DNA from 3 places in the Endozoicomonas sp. ALB032 genome. Region 3 is predicted to be linked to each of the others. Evidence: predicted binding sites of a transcription regulator. Region 3 holds the regulator's gene; each other region holds the start of a gene.
The links. Region 3 encodes PhoB, which activates phosphate uptake and scavenging genes when phosphate is short. Its sites were predicted from a motif close to TGTCATANNNNTGTCANA; they were not measured.
Positions count from the first base shown of each region.

Region 1: pstS (phosphate ABC transporter substrate-binding protein PstS) is a predicted target of PhoB. The motif match lies at 925-942, and genes of this name have one in related genera.
Region 2: phnW (2-aminoethylphosphonate--pyruvate transaminase) is a predicted target of PhoB. The motif match lies at 1,816-1,833, and genes of this name have one in related genera.

Region 1 is NZ_JBLYNW010000001.1:69,639-74,840, forward strand. It holds gene ACO6VG_RS00220 (transposase) at 1-769, opposite strand, end outside; gene pstS (phosphate ABC transporter substrate-binding protein PstS) at 1,086-2,135, shown strand; gene pstC (phosphate ABC transporter permease subunit PstC) at 2,217-3,143, shown strand; gene pstA (phosphate ABC transporter permease PstA) at 3,143-3,985, shown strand; gene pstB (phosphate ABC transporter ATP-binding protein PstB) at 4,078-4,827, shown strand; gene tdh (L-threonine 3-dehydrogenase) at 4,963-5,202, opposite strand, start outside.
Region 2 is NZ_JBLYNW010000001.1:2,629,657-2,634,858, reverse strand. It holds gene ACO6VG_RS09640 (ATP-binding protein) at 1-352, shown strand, start outside; gene phnW (2-aminoethylphosphonate--pyruvate transaminase) at 468-1,610, opposite strand; gene phnR (phosphonate utilization transcriptional regulator PhnR) at 1,895-2,620, shown strand; gene ACO6VG_RS09625 (phosphonatase-like hydrolase) at 2,720-3,388, shown strand; gene ACO6VG_RS09620 (TIGR03364 family FAD-dependent oxidoreductase) at 3,405-4,538, shown strand; gene ACO6VG_RS09615 (DUF29 domain-containing protein) at 4,837-5,202, shown strand, end outside.
Region 3 is NZ_JBLYNW010000001.1:2,173,338-2,178,539, reverse strand. It holds gene ACO6VG_RS07750 (hypothetical protein) at 40-462, shown strand; gene phoR (phosphate regulon sensor histidine kinase PhoR) at 903-2,222, opposite strand; gene phoB (phosphate regulon transcriptional regulator PhoB) at 2,267-2,956, opposite strand; gene ubiA (4-hydroxybenzoate octaprenyltransferase) at 3,286-4,173, opposite strand; gene ACO6VG_RS07730 (chorismate--pyruvate lyase family protein) at 4,388-5,038, opposite strand.

The DNA.
Region 1 (5,202 bases), 2.1 Mb from region 3:
TGACAATGCGGCCACTCCAGTCAACCAGTTCCAGATAGTCGTGAAGAAGGTAGGGAAGGGCAACGTCCGTTTCCTGTCCCTGCAAACAGAAAGGTTTCAGGGTCAGCGGCTGTTTTTTAGTCTCAGAATGTGTAACCTGCTCCACCCGTTCCTGAATCGACGTGTAGTTCGACTCTTCCGGTATTTCTGCCTTTCCAGCCCGAATCGGATTCAAGTCAACGTAGGTCATGCAGGTCAGTAACGCTGCTTCGTCCAGCAATGCCTGGCTTTTAAAGCGACCTTCCCAGAAGCGTCCTTTACACTCGTCTTCTTTATTAGCCTCACGAGCAAGATGTTCATTCAGGCAGCGCATAAACCAGCTGATATCCGCTAAACGACGCCGGTATTCCTCAGCATATTCATCAATACGGGCCAATTCAGCGCTGCCCAGTTTGTCAGCGGCCAGATGCCTTTGCACCAGAAGTGGACCTCTGAACAAGGTCGTCCAACGATGCAGCACTTCATTCCGTGACCAGCTCCTGGCAGATGACTGATTGATGTGCAAAACCACATGATAATGATTCGACATGACAGCGTAAGCGCAAACTTCGATAGCAAAGACTGAAACCAGTTCCTGAAGTTTATCCACCACCCATTGGCGGCGATGCTCGTAATTCTTGCCAGTCAGGTGGTTCTCTCCACAGAGGTAAGCCTGACGAACACATCTTGCCATGCAGTGGTAATAAGGCGTTGAGCCGGGGTCAATCAGAGTATTGCGGGCCTGAGCCATGAACTCACCTGTCTGGGTAAAAAATCAGTGATGGGTGAAAAAGTAGACCAGGTGGATGGGGAAGCAAATTTATGGGTGTCTTTTTTTTCTGCCAAAAAGACAGGAGAGACACCCTGGAGTCAAAAACTGTCATTTTCATAAAATCCAAACAAACCTGTAACATTACTGAAATATTCACCCCCTATCCTTGCACCCATCAAATTTTGAGGTAACAGAAAAATATTTTGCACAACCCACTGACAGATTAAGGCACGGCAAAAGATTTTTCTTTGTAAACGCAAGTACACTCCAAGCGAGTTTCTCGGGGAGAATAGAAGTGAAGTTTCTGAAGTCTATTGTAATGTCCTCCATGTTGGCTGCAGCGTCCTTCTCTGCATCTGCCAAGACAGAAGTTATCAACGGTGCGGGAGCCAGTTTCCCACATCCGATCTATGCCAAATGGGCTGAGGAATACCAGAAAGAAACCGGTATTCGCATCAACTACCAGGCCATCGGTTCCGGCGGTGGTATCCGTCAGATCACTGCCAAAACCGTCGACTTTGGCGCCAGCGACGCACCTCTGAATGAAGAGCGACTGGATAAAGAAGAGATGATCCAGTTCCCAATGGTGATGGGCGCTATTGTTCCAGTGATCAACGTACCTGGCATTGAGTCCGGTGCTCTGAAGCTGACCGGTGAAGTCCTGGCAGACATCTACCTGGGTAAAATAAAGAAGTGGAATGACGAGCGCATCACTGCTCTGAACCCGGATCTTGAGATTCCTGCCCAGGCTATCTATGTCGTCCATCGTTCCGATGGTTCCGGTACCACCTACAACTTCACCGATTACCTGAGCCAGATCAGCTCGGAGTGGAGTGAGAATATCGGCAGAAACACCGACATCACCTGGCCAAAAGCAGCTACCACTATCGGTGGTAACGGTAACGCTGGTGTCGCCAACTTCGTGGGCCGTACCCGTGGTGCTATCGGTTATGTAGAATATGCCTTTGCAAAACAAAACGACCTGACCTACACCCAGCTGGCCAGTGCTGATGGCAAGTTCCTGAAGCCAAGCATGGAAACCTTCCAGGCTGCCGCTGCCAATGCCGACTGGGAGAATGCTCCGGGCTTCGAATTGCTGCTGAACAACCAGCCTGGTGCTGACTCCTGGCCTATGACAGCAGCGACCTTCATCCTGATGCATAAAGATCAGGCTGACGCCGAGAAAGCTGAGCAAATCATCGACTTCTTCGAGTGGAGCTACGAGAAAGGCGGCGAACTTGCAGAAGGTCTGGACTACATCCCAATGCCGGAAAGCGTAGTTAACATGGTAGAGAATGTCTGGAAAGAAGACTTGACTAGCAACGGACAAACCATTATCAAGTAACCGGTTATTCTAGCCTTTCTTAAACAGGAAACGAACGACAGCTGATCAGCATAGCGCTGGTCAGCTGTCTTGTTGTAGCTTATGCTTTTAACTGCGATGCCCAGCGCTATAAAGGGTGACTCAATCTTCTACAGACTGAGCTTCACCAGCGCCATTCTGATTTTTCTGGTGTTGATCGGGATTATCCTTTCCCTGATCGACGGCGGTTGGCTGGCTCTCTCCGAGTTTGGCCCCGGCTTTGTATTTCGTAATGTCTGGGACCCGGTAAACAGTGAGTTTGGTGCCGCATCTGCTATTTATGGCACCCTGGTTTCTTCGCTTATCGCCATTATTATTGCCATTCCTGTCGGTCTGGGCACGGCGATCTTCCTGGCCGAGCTGGCCCCCGACTGGATCAGTCGCCCCGTGAGCATGGCCATTGAGCTGCTGGCCGCTGTACCCAGTATTATTTACGGTATGTGGGGTCTTTTTGTCTTCGCACCCTGGTTCTCAGAAGGCTTCCAATTCTGGGCACTGGAAAACCTGGTTGGCCTGCCTCTGATTGGCCACTGGTTTGACGGTCCCCCCATCGGTATAGGTCTACTAACGGCGGGCATCATTCTGTCGTTCATGATTTTGCCCATTATTACGGCTTTAACTCGTGACGCCCTGAAAACCATTCCCAATGTGGTCAGAGAAGCAGCATACGGTGTTGGCGCTACGCCCTATGAAGTCATTACCCGAGTGCTGCTGCCAAGTATCAAGAATGCCGCAGTGGGTGCCGGAATCCTCGGCCTGGGTCGTGCCCTGGGAGAAACCATGGCAGTTGCCTTTGTAATAGGCGGCGCCAACCGTATAGAGACTTCACTGTTCATGCCTGCGAGCTCTATTTCTTCTACGATTGCGCAGCAGTTCAACGAAGCGACTAATGAGATGCACATCTCGGCTCTGATCAGTCTGGGCCTGGTACTGTTTGTACTCACCTTTATTGTGATGGGTACTGCCCGTCTGCTGTTGAGGAAGCGATAATGCCAGTCAGGAAACTCAAGAACTACGCTTTCATCGGCTTCTGTACCTTCTGTGCACTGTTTGGCCTGGTGGTTCTGGCCAGCGTACTATACAGCCTGGTCGGAAAAGGTATTTCCGGCATGGGTCTGCATGTCTTCACCGAACTCACTCCCGGACCCGGTAGCCACGGTGGCCTGAAAAACGCCATTGTTGGCAGTTTGATTCTGACCGCTCTTGGTATTCTGATCGCCGCACCTCTGGGTGTATTGGCTGGTACCTGGCTGTCTGAATCCGACAAGAGTTCAAAAATTGCTGAAGCACTGCGCTTTCTCAACGGTATGTTGATGAGCGCACCTTCTATTCTGGTCGGCCTGTTTGTCTACAAGGTTGTGGTGGTCACCACCGGCTCCTTTTCTGGTTGGGCAGGTGCCATTGCACTGGCTATTCTGGCACTGCCCATTATCGTCAGCACCACAGAAGAAATGCTGCGCCTGGTTCCCACCACCTTGAAAGAAGCAGGTAGCGGACTGGGCGCTCCGCGCTGGCGAGTCATTACCCAGCTGTGCTATCGGGCAGCCGGCCCCGGTATTATGACCGGTATTCTGTTGTCTGTAGCGCGGATTACCGGTGAAACAGCCCCCCTGTTGTTTACCGCCCTCAACAGTAACTTCATGAGCACCGATCTGGACAAGCCTATGGCTAACCTGCCGGTGACCATTTATCAGTATGCTATGAGCCCTTTTGAATCCTGGAATCAACTGGCCTGGGCCGGCGCACTGCTGATAACCGTATTTATTCTGATTATCAATATTCTGTCCACTGCTTTACCGCGTTGGATCAAAGCTCGAAAGGCAGCCAAATGAACATGAACATTGCTACTGCTCCTGCGGCTACAGAAAGCCTGAGTCAAATCAAGACAGAATCCGGTCTGGCCGATGATATTCTGCAACCCAGAATGGAAGTAAAAGACCTCAGTTTCTTTTACAGCAAAGGTTCTGAACCAGCCCTGAAGAACATCAACATGCCGATTTACAACAACAAGGTAACGGCTCTGATTGGTCCTTCCGGCTGTGGTAAATCCACCCTGCTGCGCACCATGAATCGCATCTTCGACCTGTATGGCAGTCAGTCGGCTGAAGGTGAGATTCTGCTGGATAACGAAAATATCCTGCAACGTGGTGTGGATCTGAATGAATTGCGCTCCAAAGTCGGTATGGTTTTCCAGAAGCCTACGCCTTTCCCTATGTCCATTTACGACAACATCACCTTCGGTCTGAAGATGAAAGGTGGACTGAGCAAGCCGGAAATGGCTATTCGTGCCAGAAAGGCCCTGAAGCGAGCCCATCTGTGGAAAGAAGTGAAGGACAAGCTGAATGCCGATGCCAGCAGCCTGTCCGGTGGTCAGCAGCAGCGTCTGTGCATCGCCCGCACCATTGCCCTGGAGCCGGAAGTCATCCTGATGGACGAACCCACGTCGGCTCTCGATCCACTGGCCACCAGCGCCATTGAAGAGCTGATTACTGAACTGCGTCAGAAGTACACCATTGTGATCGTGACTCACAACATGCAACAGGCCATGCGTATCTCTGATTACACCGGCTTTATGTATCTGGGTGAGCTGGTTGAGTTTGATAAAACCGGCAAGATCTTCAACAAAGCTGAAAATCAGAAGACCCGTGACTATATCGCGGGTGACTTTGGTTAAGCATTAACTTCTGATCGTGGAGCCTTTCGGCTCCACATTTTCTTTTACAGAACCAGAGGTTTTAAGACACCCACCGAAGCATGGGAACCAGAGCTAAGTCGTATTATGGCGTGGACAGGTCGATGTTAGAGATGGTCAACTCCAATCAAGAATCACTTTGCCAGACTGGCCGGACCCCATGATTTCAAAACCTTTCTGGAAATCATCCACCGGCATCCGGTGAGTAATCACCGGGGAAATATCCAGACCGGACTGGAGCATACTGGTCATTTTATACCAGGTTTCGTACATCTCACGGCCATAAATACCCTTGATGACCAGACCCTTGAAGATCACCTGATTCCAATCAATAGTGGTATCGCTGGAAGGAATACC
Region 2 (5,202 bases), 460 kb from region 3:
TTCCAGTCAGAAAACGGAGCGACTTTTTGAAAACCCGCCCGAAGATGAAAACCTGTCAACTGAAAAAATACGTCAACAGGTGATTCAGGCAAGGTCTATCCAGCAGCACAGGCAGGGGAAACCCAACGCCCGATTGTCTGCCAGCGAGATGGATGAATACTGTTCACTGAATAAGCAAGAACAGGATTTTATGACCCGGCTGTGTGACAAACTGGGTTACTCAGCCAGAGCCGTACACCGAATACTGAGAGTGGCCCGAACTCTGGCGGATATTGATGAGGACAAAGACATTCAACAGAAGCATCTTGCTGAAGCGGTGCATTACAGAAAGCTGGATCGTGAACCAGGTTAACCGATAACCTCTCTTTGTTATGAAGCTGTTTTTTCAATCTCTGGCTATCAGCTCAGCGGCTCAGGCAGATCATCTATCAGTCAGCGCTTACTTTCAGGTTCACACCCTGACAGTATTACTGTTCCTGCCAGTACATGCTTTCGGAAACGGCTTTAATCAATCGGCTGATGTCTTCCGGATACACTTCCCCGATATTGCCAATTCTGAAACAGTCAGCATCAGAGACTTTACCGGGATAAATGACGAAACCTTTCCCTTTCAGCTGCTCATAAAAGCGGAGGAATTCATAATCGGGGTGCTCGGGGGAGTAAAATGAAGTTATAAACGGAGAGTGCAGTTCAGTGTCTAACAGGCACCGGAAGCCCAGCTCACTCATACCCTGGACGAGCAAACGCTGATTGCTGGCGTAGCGCTTGTGACGGGCAGCAATGCCCCCCTCTTCAATCAACTCTGCCAGGGCTTGATGGAAAGCCCTTACGGTGTGGGTGGGGGAAGTAAAACGCCACTTACCGTGATTCTTTTCCATGCATTGCCACTGATCATAGAGGTCCAGAGACAGAGAGCGGGCCAGGCCTTTGCATTGGGACAAAAGAGTACGACGAGCTATAACAAAGCCAAAACCGGGTACGCCCTGAATACACTTGTTGGCAGAGCTGATCAGAAAATCAATACCCAGCCCGGCAAGGTCAATCGGCACACCGCCGAAGCTGCTCATGGCATCAACAATCAGAATACAGTCGTGTTTCTTCACCACCTGTGCGACTGCTTCAACAGGGTTCAGCATGCCTGTTGTGGTTTCACAATGAACAATGGCGACATGAGTGATGGCTTTATCTTCAGAGAGTACCTGATCAATTTCCCCCGGCGTCGGCGGATTAATCTCACCACAATTCAGAACACTGTGGGGAATATTCAGATACTCGGCAATCCGGGCAATACGGGCACCGTAAGCCCCATTGTTAATGACCAGTAATTTCCCTTCATCAGAGATAACCGACCCGACGGTTGCTTCTACCGAAGCAGTACCACTACCCTGCATGAGAACGGCGGTGTAGTCATCAGTATCCGAGGCCAGTTTAATCAGCTGACTGCGGATCTCTTCAACCACGCCAAGGTTGTAATCATCGTCCCAGGTACACCAGTCACGCAGCATCGCTTCTCGGACACTGGCAGAGGTTGAGAGGGGTCCCGGAGTCAACAGAAGATAAGGATTTTCCAGGCTCTTTTCTTTCACAGTGGGCACTTCTTTTGTAGACATGACTTTAATGAGACACCTGTAGAAACAGAAATTTCAATCGTCTGGTATATACCAATTGGTACAAAATCATGATGGAGACACTTTTTTCTGTAAATACCCAGCGACCACTCTTCATAAAAATTTCACATTCATACCAGTCTGGAAACAACAGCTAAAAGAGCTCCCCCCAACGTCAGTCAAGCAAATAGTTAATTGTCATAAAAGCGATCATTTAATTGTCATAAAAGCCGTTTAGTATGGTCTATACCAGTTGAAAATCCATTGACCCTTAGAGAATAGTATTTATGGGACAGGGAAAAAATCAGTATCAAATCATTCGCACGGCCCTGAACGAGCAGATAGAAAGCGGGGCATTAAAACCGGGAAGCAAGCTACCCTCGGAGCGATTGCTGAGTGAAAAATTCGGTACCACCCGCATTACTCTCAGAGAGTCATTGTCATCACTGGAAGCCGACGGACTGGTCTATCGCGAAGATCGCAGAGGCTGGTTTGTTTCTCCGCAAAGAGTGACCTATGACCCTACGGTGAATGCTAACTTTCATACCATCGTTACCCGCCAGGGCAGAGTACCCGGTACCCGGATGATCCATGCTGAACGGGTACCAGCACCGCCCAGGGTTCAAAAGCTACTTCAGATCCCAGCTCTGACCCCTGTGTATCGGCTGCAACGCCTTCGTTCAGTGGATGGGCGAAATGTCCTCTACGTTGAAAATTACATGAACCCTGCCTACTTCCCGGATCTGCTCAAGCATGATCTGTCTCGATCACTCTCCGATATCTATCAGGAGCATTATAACCGCCAGTATGCCCGGGTCAGTTTCAGGTTGTACCCGGTAGGCCTGAATGCCGAGGCTTCTTTGCACCTCAAGGTCACCACGGGCAGTTCCGGTTTGTTGGTTGAGCGAACAAACTACGATCAATCGAATGTCTTGATTGACTGTGACTTTGAGTATTGGCGGCAGGATGCGGTGGTTATAGCCGCTGACACCACTGTGAGCCCCATGACTTGAGAGTCATTAATACCTGCTGGTGCCAATGGTATGAGCCATTTTCTTACTGAACGTCCAAACCCTTTAATTTCCGAATCTGAAAAATGAGAAGAGGTCACAATGAACAAAATTCAACTCGCGGTTTTTGATATGGCTGGTACTACGGTCAATGAAGACAACGTCGTTTACAAAACCGTTCAGAAGAGTCTTGTCGACGCAGGCTACGATTTCACTCTGGACGAAGTCCTTGAGCATGGCGCAGGCAAAGAGAAGCATCAGGCCATAAAAGATACCCTGTCGTCCAAAGGCTTTGACCACTCGGACTCGGAACAAATCTTCCAGTCCTTTAAAAAACAACTGACACGGGCCTATGAAGAACTGGCAGTCACCTCTTTTGACGGCGTCCCCGAACTTTTGAAAGAGCTGCGGGCAAGAGGCATCAAAGTCGCACTCAACACCGGCTATAGCCACCAGGTAGCAACAGGCCTGCTGAAAAAGATGAACTGGCTGCCCGGGGTCGAATTCGACACCCTGATCACTGCGGATGATGTAACAAACGGCAGACCAGCACCGGACATGATTGAGCTGGCCATGGAGAAAACCGGTATTCACGACAGTTCACAGGTACTTAAAGCCGGAGATTCAGCCATTGACATCGAGGAAGGAAAAAACGCCCACTGCGGTATCACGGTTGGCGTGACTACAGGCGCCCAGACCCGGGAGCAACTGGCAACAGCCGCTCCAACGCTGGTGCTCGACAGCCTGGCCGATATCCTTAAGCACATTTGAACACAGGGAGACACCTTTGAAATACGATTTAATGGTTGTCGGTGCAGGTATTCTTGGCACTTTTCACGCCTTCGCTGCTGCGAAGCGGGGGTATAAGGTACTGCTGGTTGAAAAAGACAGTCAACCGGTACAGGCCACCGTCAGAAACTTTGGCATGGTTGTTCCATCCGGCATGACAGCAGACCTGCTGCCGACCGCCCTGGACTCTCTGAGCATTTATCAGACCCTGCAAGATCAGTTTGATATTTCAGCCCGAAGAAATGGCAGCTGGTATATAGCCTCCGATGACCAGGAGTTGGCCATGTTGCAAGAGCTACACCAACGAAATCAGCAAACGGGCTACCCTTCATCACTGCTAAGTATTGACGAGGTTATACGTGCCAATCCTGCCGTCAAGAAAAGTTATGCAAAAGGTGCCTTGTACTTCCCGGAGGAATTCAGTGTTAACCCCCTGCAACTGATTTACCGCATCATTGAGTTTATTCAGCAGGAATACACCGTTGAATACCGACCCAACACCCAAATCATCAGCATGGAAACCGGGCAGGATGAAGTCATCAGTATGGATTCAGCTGGTGAGCAATACCGGGCTTCAAAAGCGATAGTCTGTAACGGGCATGATTTCAAAACCCTGTTTCCATCACGCTTTCTCAACAGTGATATTGAGCTGGTCAAGCTCCAAATGATGCGTACCAAACCACTGAAGAGCGTCAGTCTCAATGGCAATTTGCTTTCGGGCAGGACTATCAGACGCTATGAGAGCTTTCGCAACTTGCCTTCCTGGAGTGCCGGAGAAAAAGACTCAGAGCTGGATAAGTACGGGATACATATTCTGTTCAAACAGGAGCTTGACGGGTCCATCATCATTGGCGACTCACACGAGTACGCCGATGCCCGCGAGGCAGAGAAACTCTCCTTCACAATGAATCAATCCATCAATGAACGGATGCTGACAGAAGCCAGAAACATTGTTGAGCTTCCTTGCTGGGATATCGCGGAATATTGGGCAGGTTATTATTGCCAGAGTAAAACCGATCACTACTACCAGGATGATATAGACGACAAAATTCATTTTCTCACGGCCATCGGTGGCAAGGGCATGACCCTGGCTCCCGGCATTGCAGAAAAGAATATTGAAAACATCCTTTGACATCCTCCCTGTCGTAAAGAGGGTGTCGCACAACTCCAAAAACTCGTTCCCGTGCTGGTCCTTGGGAACCAGAGTTTTGCGACACCCTATTAAAGTACGGGGTTTTACGCTCATTCGATAAATCTTTCAGCAAACCCATCATTTCTTTGCGATATTGACGGTTCTCCCTGGCATCAATGACCAAATTGACCAGCCCAAAACCACGGGCAAAGCCCCGGCAAAAGCATCTGTGCTTTAGCAATTCATTTTGATTCCCCTATGTTATTTGCCTACAGTGGTAGGGCAATGGAGGTGATTTATGGAAAACTTGTATGACACTGATTTCTACACATGGTCTTATCGACAAGCCGAGCTTATCAGGCAAGGCCGTTTCGATGAACTTGATATGGACAACCTGGTCGAGGAAGTTGAGGACATGGGTAGAGCCCGTTATCGTTCAGTACAGAGCCGTTTGTCTCAATTACTCATGCACTCGCTTAAATGGCAGATGCAGCGTAAAAAAAATGATTTGCATGAGATGGATCAATGGTTCCGAAGCTGGTCAACCAGTATCAGTAAACAACGTATTGCCATTGAGCATGAGCTTGAAGAAAATCCCGCTCTCAATAGTAAACTGGACGAGATTTTGCCAAAAGCCTATCAGTACGCCCGAAAGCTTGCTGCC
Region 3 (5,202 bases):
TAATACCCGGTCGAATTAGTCTGAATTGGGAGTTCCTGAATGAACGTTTTTGAAGAAATTCATCACCGCCTGAGCAGTAAAACTCGTATCCGCTCTTTGTTTAAAGATGTTCATGTCGAAGATCTTGAGCGTATCATCTCCAGAATGCAGGACGTAATGCAGGAGAAAGTTGAAGCCCGCAATAAGATTGACGAAGAGCGTCAAGCCAAACTCGAAAACATTGAAGCCGTTAAGCAGATCATGGCCGAACGCGGCATTTCAATGGAAGACTTGGACCATCTGGAAATAGCGACTCAAAAACGTCGTCGTAATGTACAAAGGTTTACTTTTGAGTACCAGACAGAAGCCGGCGACACTGTCCAATGGGATGGCTCTACCACAGGGCGCTTGCCGCGTGACTTCCAAAGCTACCTGGACCGCACCGGCAAAAAACGTCTGGAATGCGTCGTTGGCGAAGAGTAAGTCTACCTTCGTCAGTATTTCGGGTTCATGCCCGGTCTGCAACTTCTTGAATAGAGACACCAATGGATCAAAGTATCATTCTTTGAAAAACCTCCCCCTCTGACTCGAAGTAATCAGTTGGGGATCCCATTACAGAGTGCTCAGGTGGGACCACTCTCATCAACACTCTGACCAACAGCCCGCAGTGCACCCCACAGCAGGTGTTCAAGAGACAGATACAAACTAGTAAAGAAAATACAAATACGCAAGCCCGGTCTTTGCAGGATGGTTAAAATCCACCACCCTGCCAGCTCCCGGGGATTAGCGTTTCAGAGTAAAGATAGTCAGGATCAGTCTGTAGTACAACAGACTGTTCGCGAATGATGAAACCATGAAAAGATTATTCATTTTTTGATGGTAGTCCTAAAAGCAGAAAAGGTGCCACCGGCCCTTTTCTGCTTTCATGAGTGTTCCAACTCAAGGCATTTTTCCGGAAAGTGGCAAATAAAGCGGCTGCCTTTTCCTGGGTGACTGCTGATCGTGAGTTTGCCTCCGTGTCTCAGCATGACGTGCTTGACGATAGCCAGGCCAAGCCCCGTTCCCCCGGTATTCTGGCTACGACTTTTATCAATCCGGTAAAAGCGCTCAGTCAACCTCGGAATATGCATTGGATCAATACCGACACCATTGTCTTCTACCATCATATGTCCGCCTTCCCCGTCCTGCCACCAGCGCACAAGTATTTTGCCACCCTCGGGTGTATAGCGCACGGCATTAAAGACCAGATTCGAGAAGGCACTGCGCAACTCATTACTGCTGCCTGCCAAAAAGACATCTTCAGGACAATCCAGAGAAATCTGATGCTGGCTTTCACCACTGAGCGCACATCCGTCTTCAACGATACTGCTGAGCAGGGTTTTAACATGAACCCCATTCTCGTCTGCCTGAGCTTCAGCCGACTCCAGTTTGGACAGCAACAGCAGGTCTGCCACCAGATTCTGCATTCTCAGCGACTGCTCCTGCATCCTGTTCAGTGCTTTTTCCCAAACAGGGGGCAGACCTGAATCCGGGCCCAGACTGTCCAGCATGGTTTCGATGTATCCAGACACAACCGTCAGTGGTGTTCTCAGTTCATGGGAGACATTGGCAACAAAGTCTTTTCTCATGACTTCCAGCTGATTCAAGCGCGTGACATCTCTAACGGTCATGAGACGATTGCCTTTGCCATAAACCGTTATATTAAATTGCAGTTGATGATCAGGGTTGATTGGCGAGGGGATCTCAAGAGCTTTTTGATAACCACCCTGCTCAAAGTAGTCGACAAACCTTGGATCACGTAGCAGATTGGTAATCAACTGCCCCTGATCGTCAGGCGTCTTAAGCCCTATCAAAGTTCCAGCGGCGGGATTCCACCATTCCAGGTTGCTCTGATTATCTATCATTACAACACCGTCGTTCAGCGCAGCAGTTGATTCCTGAACACGTTCAATCACTCCGGCCAGCTTTTGCCGGGAACGACTGTGCTGTTTTTGCAATCGATAGATACCATCAAAAATTTGCCCCCAGAACCCTTTACTCTCAGGAGGCTCTTTGCTCCTGGCCTTGGGGTCATTCAGCCAGTCCAGCAGCTTGAAAAGCTGACGGAAGCTCCAGACAAAATAACCTCCCATGACCACACAGAGTCCTAAAAAAGGCTCTCCAAACAACCAGCCCAGGGAAAACCCGACAATCACGTAGGCGATCATGCGGCTCAGCAAATGGGTTTTTGAAATTGTTGTCATATTACTCCCGGCCAGATAACTGCTGAGCACTGAGCATAAAAGGTTTACACCCTCGTTGAGAAACGATATCCAGTACCACGAACCGTTTGCACAAAGGCTTCGTAGTTATCACCTAAGGCCTTACGCAAGCGTCGAATGTGTACATCAACGGTTCGCTCTTCCACATAAACGTTGCCACCCCAGACCTGATCCAGTAACTGCCCACGGGTATAGGCACGCTCCTGGTGCGTCAGGAAAAACTGCAGCAAACGGTACTCGGTAGGTCCTATTTCAGCAGGTGAGCCATCAATAGAGACTCTGTGGCTGACAGGGTCCAGCTCCAATCCCTTGATGACAATGGGAGACTGGTTATCAAATCCGCCTGTACGACGGAGAACCGCTTTTAAACGAGCAGCCAGCTCGCGGGGAGAAAAAGGCTTGGTGATGTAGTCATCGGCACCGGTTTCAAGTCCCTGGATTTTGTGGTCTTCTTCACCTTTGGCCGTCAACATAACAATGGGTATTTCAGAGGTCAGCTCATTGCGCTTCAGACGACGGGCCAGTTCAATTCCAGAGACATCTGGTAACATCCAGTCCAGCAAGATCAGATCGGGTTTGTTATCCACAATCAGAGAGTGCGCTTCTCTGGCATCTGCTGCCTCAAGACAGTCATACCCTGCCATTTCCAGAGCAACGGTCACCATTTCGCGAATCGGTGCTTCGTCATCTACGATCAGAATGGTCTTTCCTGGCATTAATCTCTACCTGTTATCTGTCGATTCGATTTCGGCGGTGACGTTCTGGCATCTATCAGCTGAAGCTCATTAGGGCTATATCAGGATGGTAGTGTCTCAGGACAGCACCTTTCCTATCGCTCAGGCTGCTTCTCACTACTTTGATCAACCGCACTATACACCGGACATTACACCTTTGAAATGTTACAGGCAGATGACACACTAAAGGCTGATATTGCAGCTTAAAAATAAAAAGATCCCTCAGGGTTTACAGGGTAAGGCTTTTCGCCATTTATCCCCACAGCCACCATAAGTAGCAATACTTACCGGGCTCTAAGCCGGATTGAAGATCAAAGATAACTCAACACGAAACCTGCAAATACAATGGCTCCGGCCCAGTGGTTACTAAGAAACGCCCTGAAGCAGGCTTCACGCTCACGACGACGGGTTAACCATTGCTGGTAAACGAAAAGGGCTGCGACAGCCAACAATGAGAGATAATAGAGAGCACCTAACTCCAGTTGATGGCCTGCCATGGCCAGTGTCATCAGGGTAAGTACCTGCAGGCAACCAACAATCAGGTTATCCATCTCGCCAAATAGAATGGCTGTGGACTTGATACCTACTTTCAGATCATCGTCACGATCCACCATGGCGTATTGAGTATCGTAAGCCACTGTCCAGAAGAGATTGGCCAGAAACATCAGCCAGACGATGTTTCCCAACGAGCCACTCTGAGCCGCAAAAGCCATGGGTATCGACCAGCCAAAAGCAGCCCCCAAAACCACCTGAGGCAGATGAGTGTGTCTTTTGGCAAAAGGGTAAGCCGAGGCCAGCAATAATCCGGCAAAAGAGAGCTGGACGGTAAGAGTATTGGTAAAGAGTACAAGAATGAAAGACAAAAGTACCATACCGGAGAAATAGATCAGCGCTTCTTTTTCCTGAATTTTACCCGTTACCAGCGGTCGATGCTGTGTTCTCTTAACATGGCCGTCCACTTTCCTGTCAGCAAAGTCATTAATAACGCAGCCTGCACTGCGCATCAAAACCACGCCGACCGAAAAAATCACCAGATTCTTCAGACTCGGTACACCTTCTGCCGCCACCCAGAGTGCCCACATAGTAGGCCAGAACAACAGATAAATACCAATAGGCCGGTCCAGCCGGGCCAGCCGTAAGAAATCTTTTAAACGGGGAAATCGTTGCAGAACTACTTCAGTGCCTGCCAATACCGCCATTGGTTTTCTGAATTGCATCATAATATTTAGCTGCTTATCTGCATCTTTATTATCATCGCTGAGATTCTTATTGCTCATCGCCCTGAATCATGACCCGCATCGCCAGTTTATCAGGTCAGGCCAGGTTCTCAATCAGGCCATGACCAGACCGACTGCGGAAATCTCTATATTTCACGAGGTAAGTGCTTCGACAAACAATCATTCTTGTAGAGCTTCAGGGTTCAGGATGCTTCGACATGACTCTGGAGTGCTTCTCTGTCTGTTCAGACAGGTCCGGCAAAAAGATTTCACAAACAGATATAGACTTTTCGTGCAAATAAAATAACGACCGCCTTCCCCAGGCTGTTTCATCAGAGTATTTTTCAACCAGATGAGGATTAAACTGACGAGCCGGCAGTTCCGCTACCTCAAATGGTCCCCGACGCATACCGGGATGATTAAATAAAAACTCCCCCAGGGGCTTAGTGCCCAGTTGCAGCAGCTCTCTGTTCGTGCCAATAAGACTGCTGTGAGGCAATACACTTCGTGCAAACACTCTGGGTCGGCCACCACAGATCAGCAGAACCTCCCTGATAGAAGCCATTTTGCTGCAATGTCTGTTTTCGAATGATCCTGCCAACTCACCAGACGTGGACGTAGCCTTTGACTGTTCATAGTTATTGAGAAACTTTAGCTCCGAACAGGTCGGCATAAAGGTCCCGTGACGAATAACCTGAACCCTGAAGTCGCCGTCAAACTCATGTTTCAAACGCTGAGTCAGGGAACCTCTGTCCAGCAGCCAGTCTCTCCAGGGCTCTGGAATCTGCTGTTTCAAATAATGTCTCGGCTTCCAGGATAAGCCTGAAAAATCAATAAAAGGCACCATCACTCCTGCTGCACAAATCCAATTTTCCAGAACTGCCCCGGGAGGAAACAAGGCAGCTCACCTTGACACTCCCCGCCTTGTCAGGCGAGGCTTCTGACTTCATAAGCTACAGCCAGCCTATAACGACCGGACTTACGCAGAAGCCTCCATCAGCAGCAACCGGG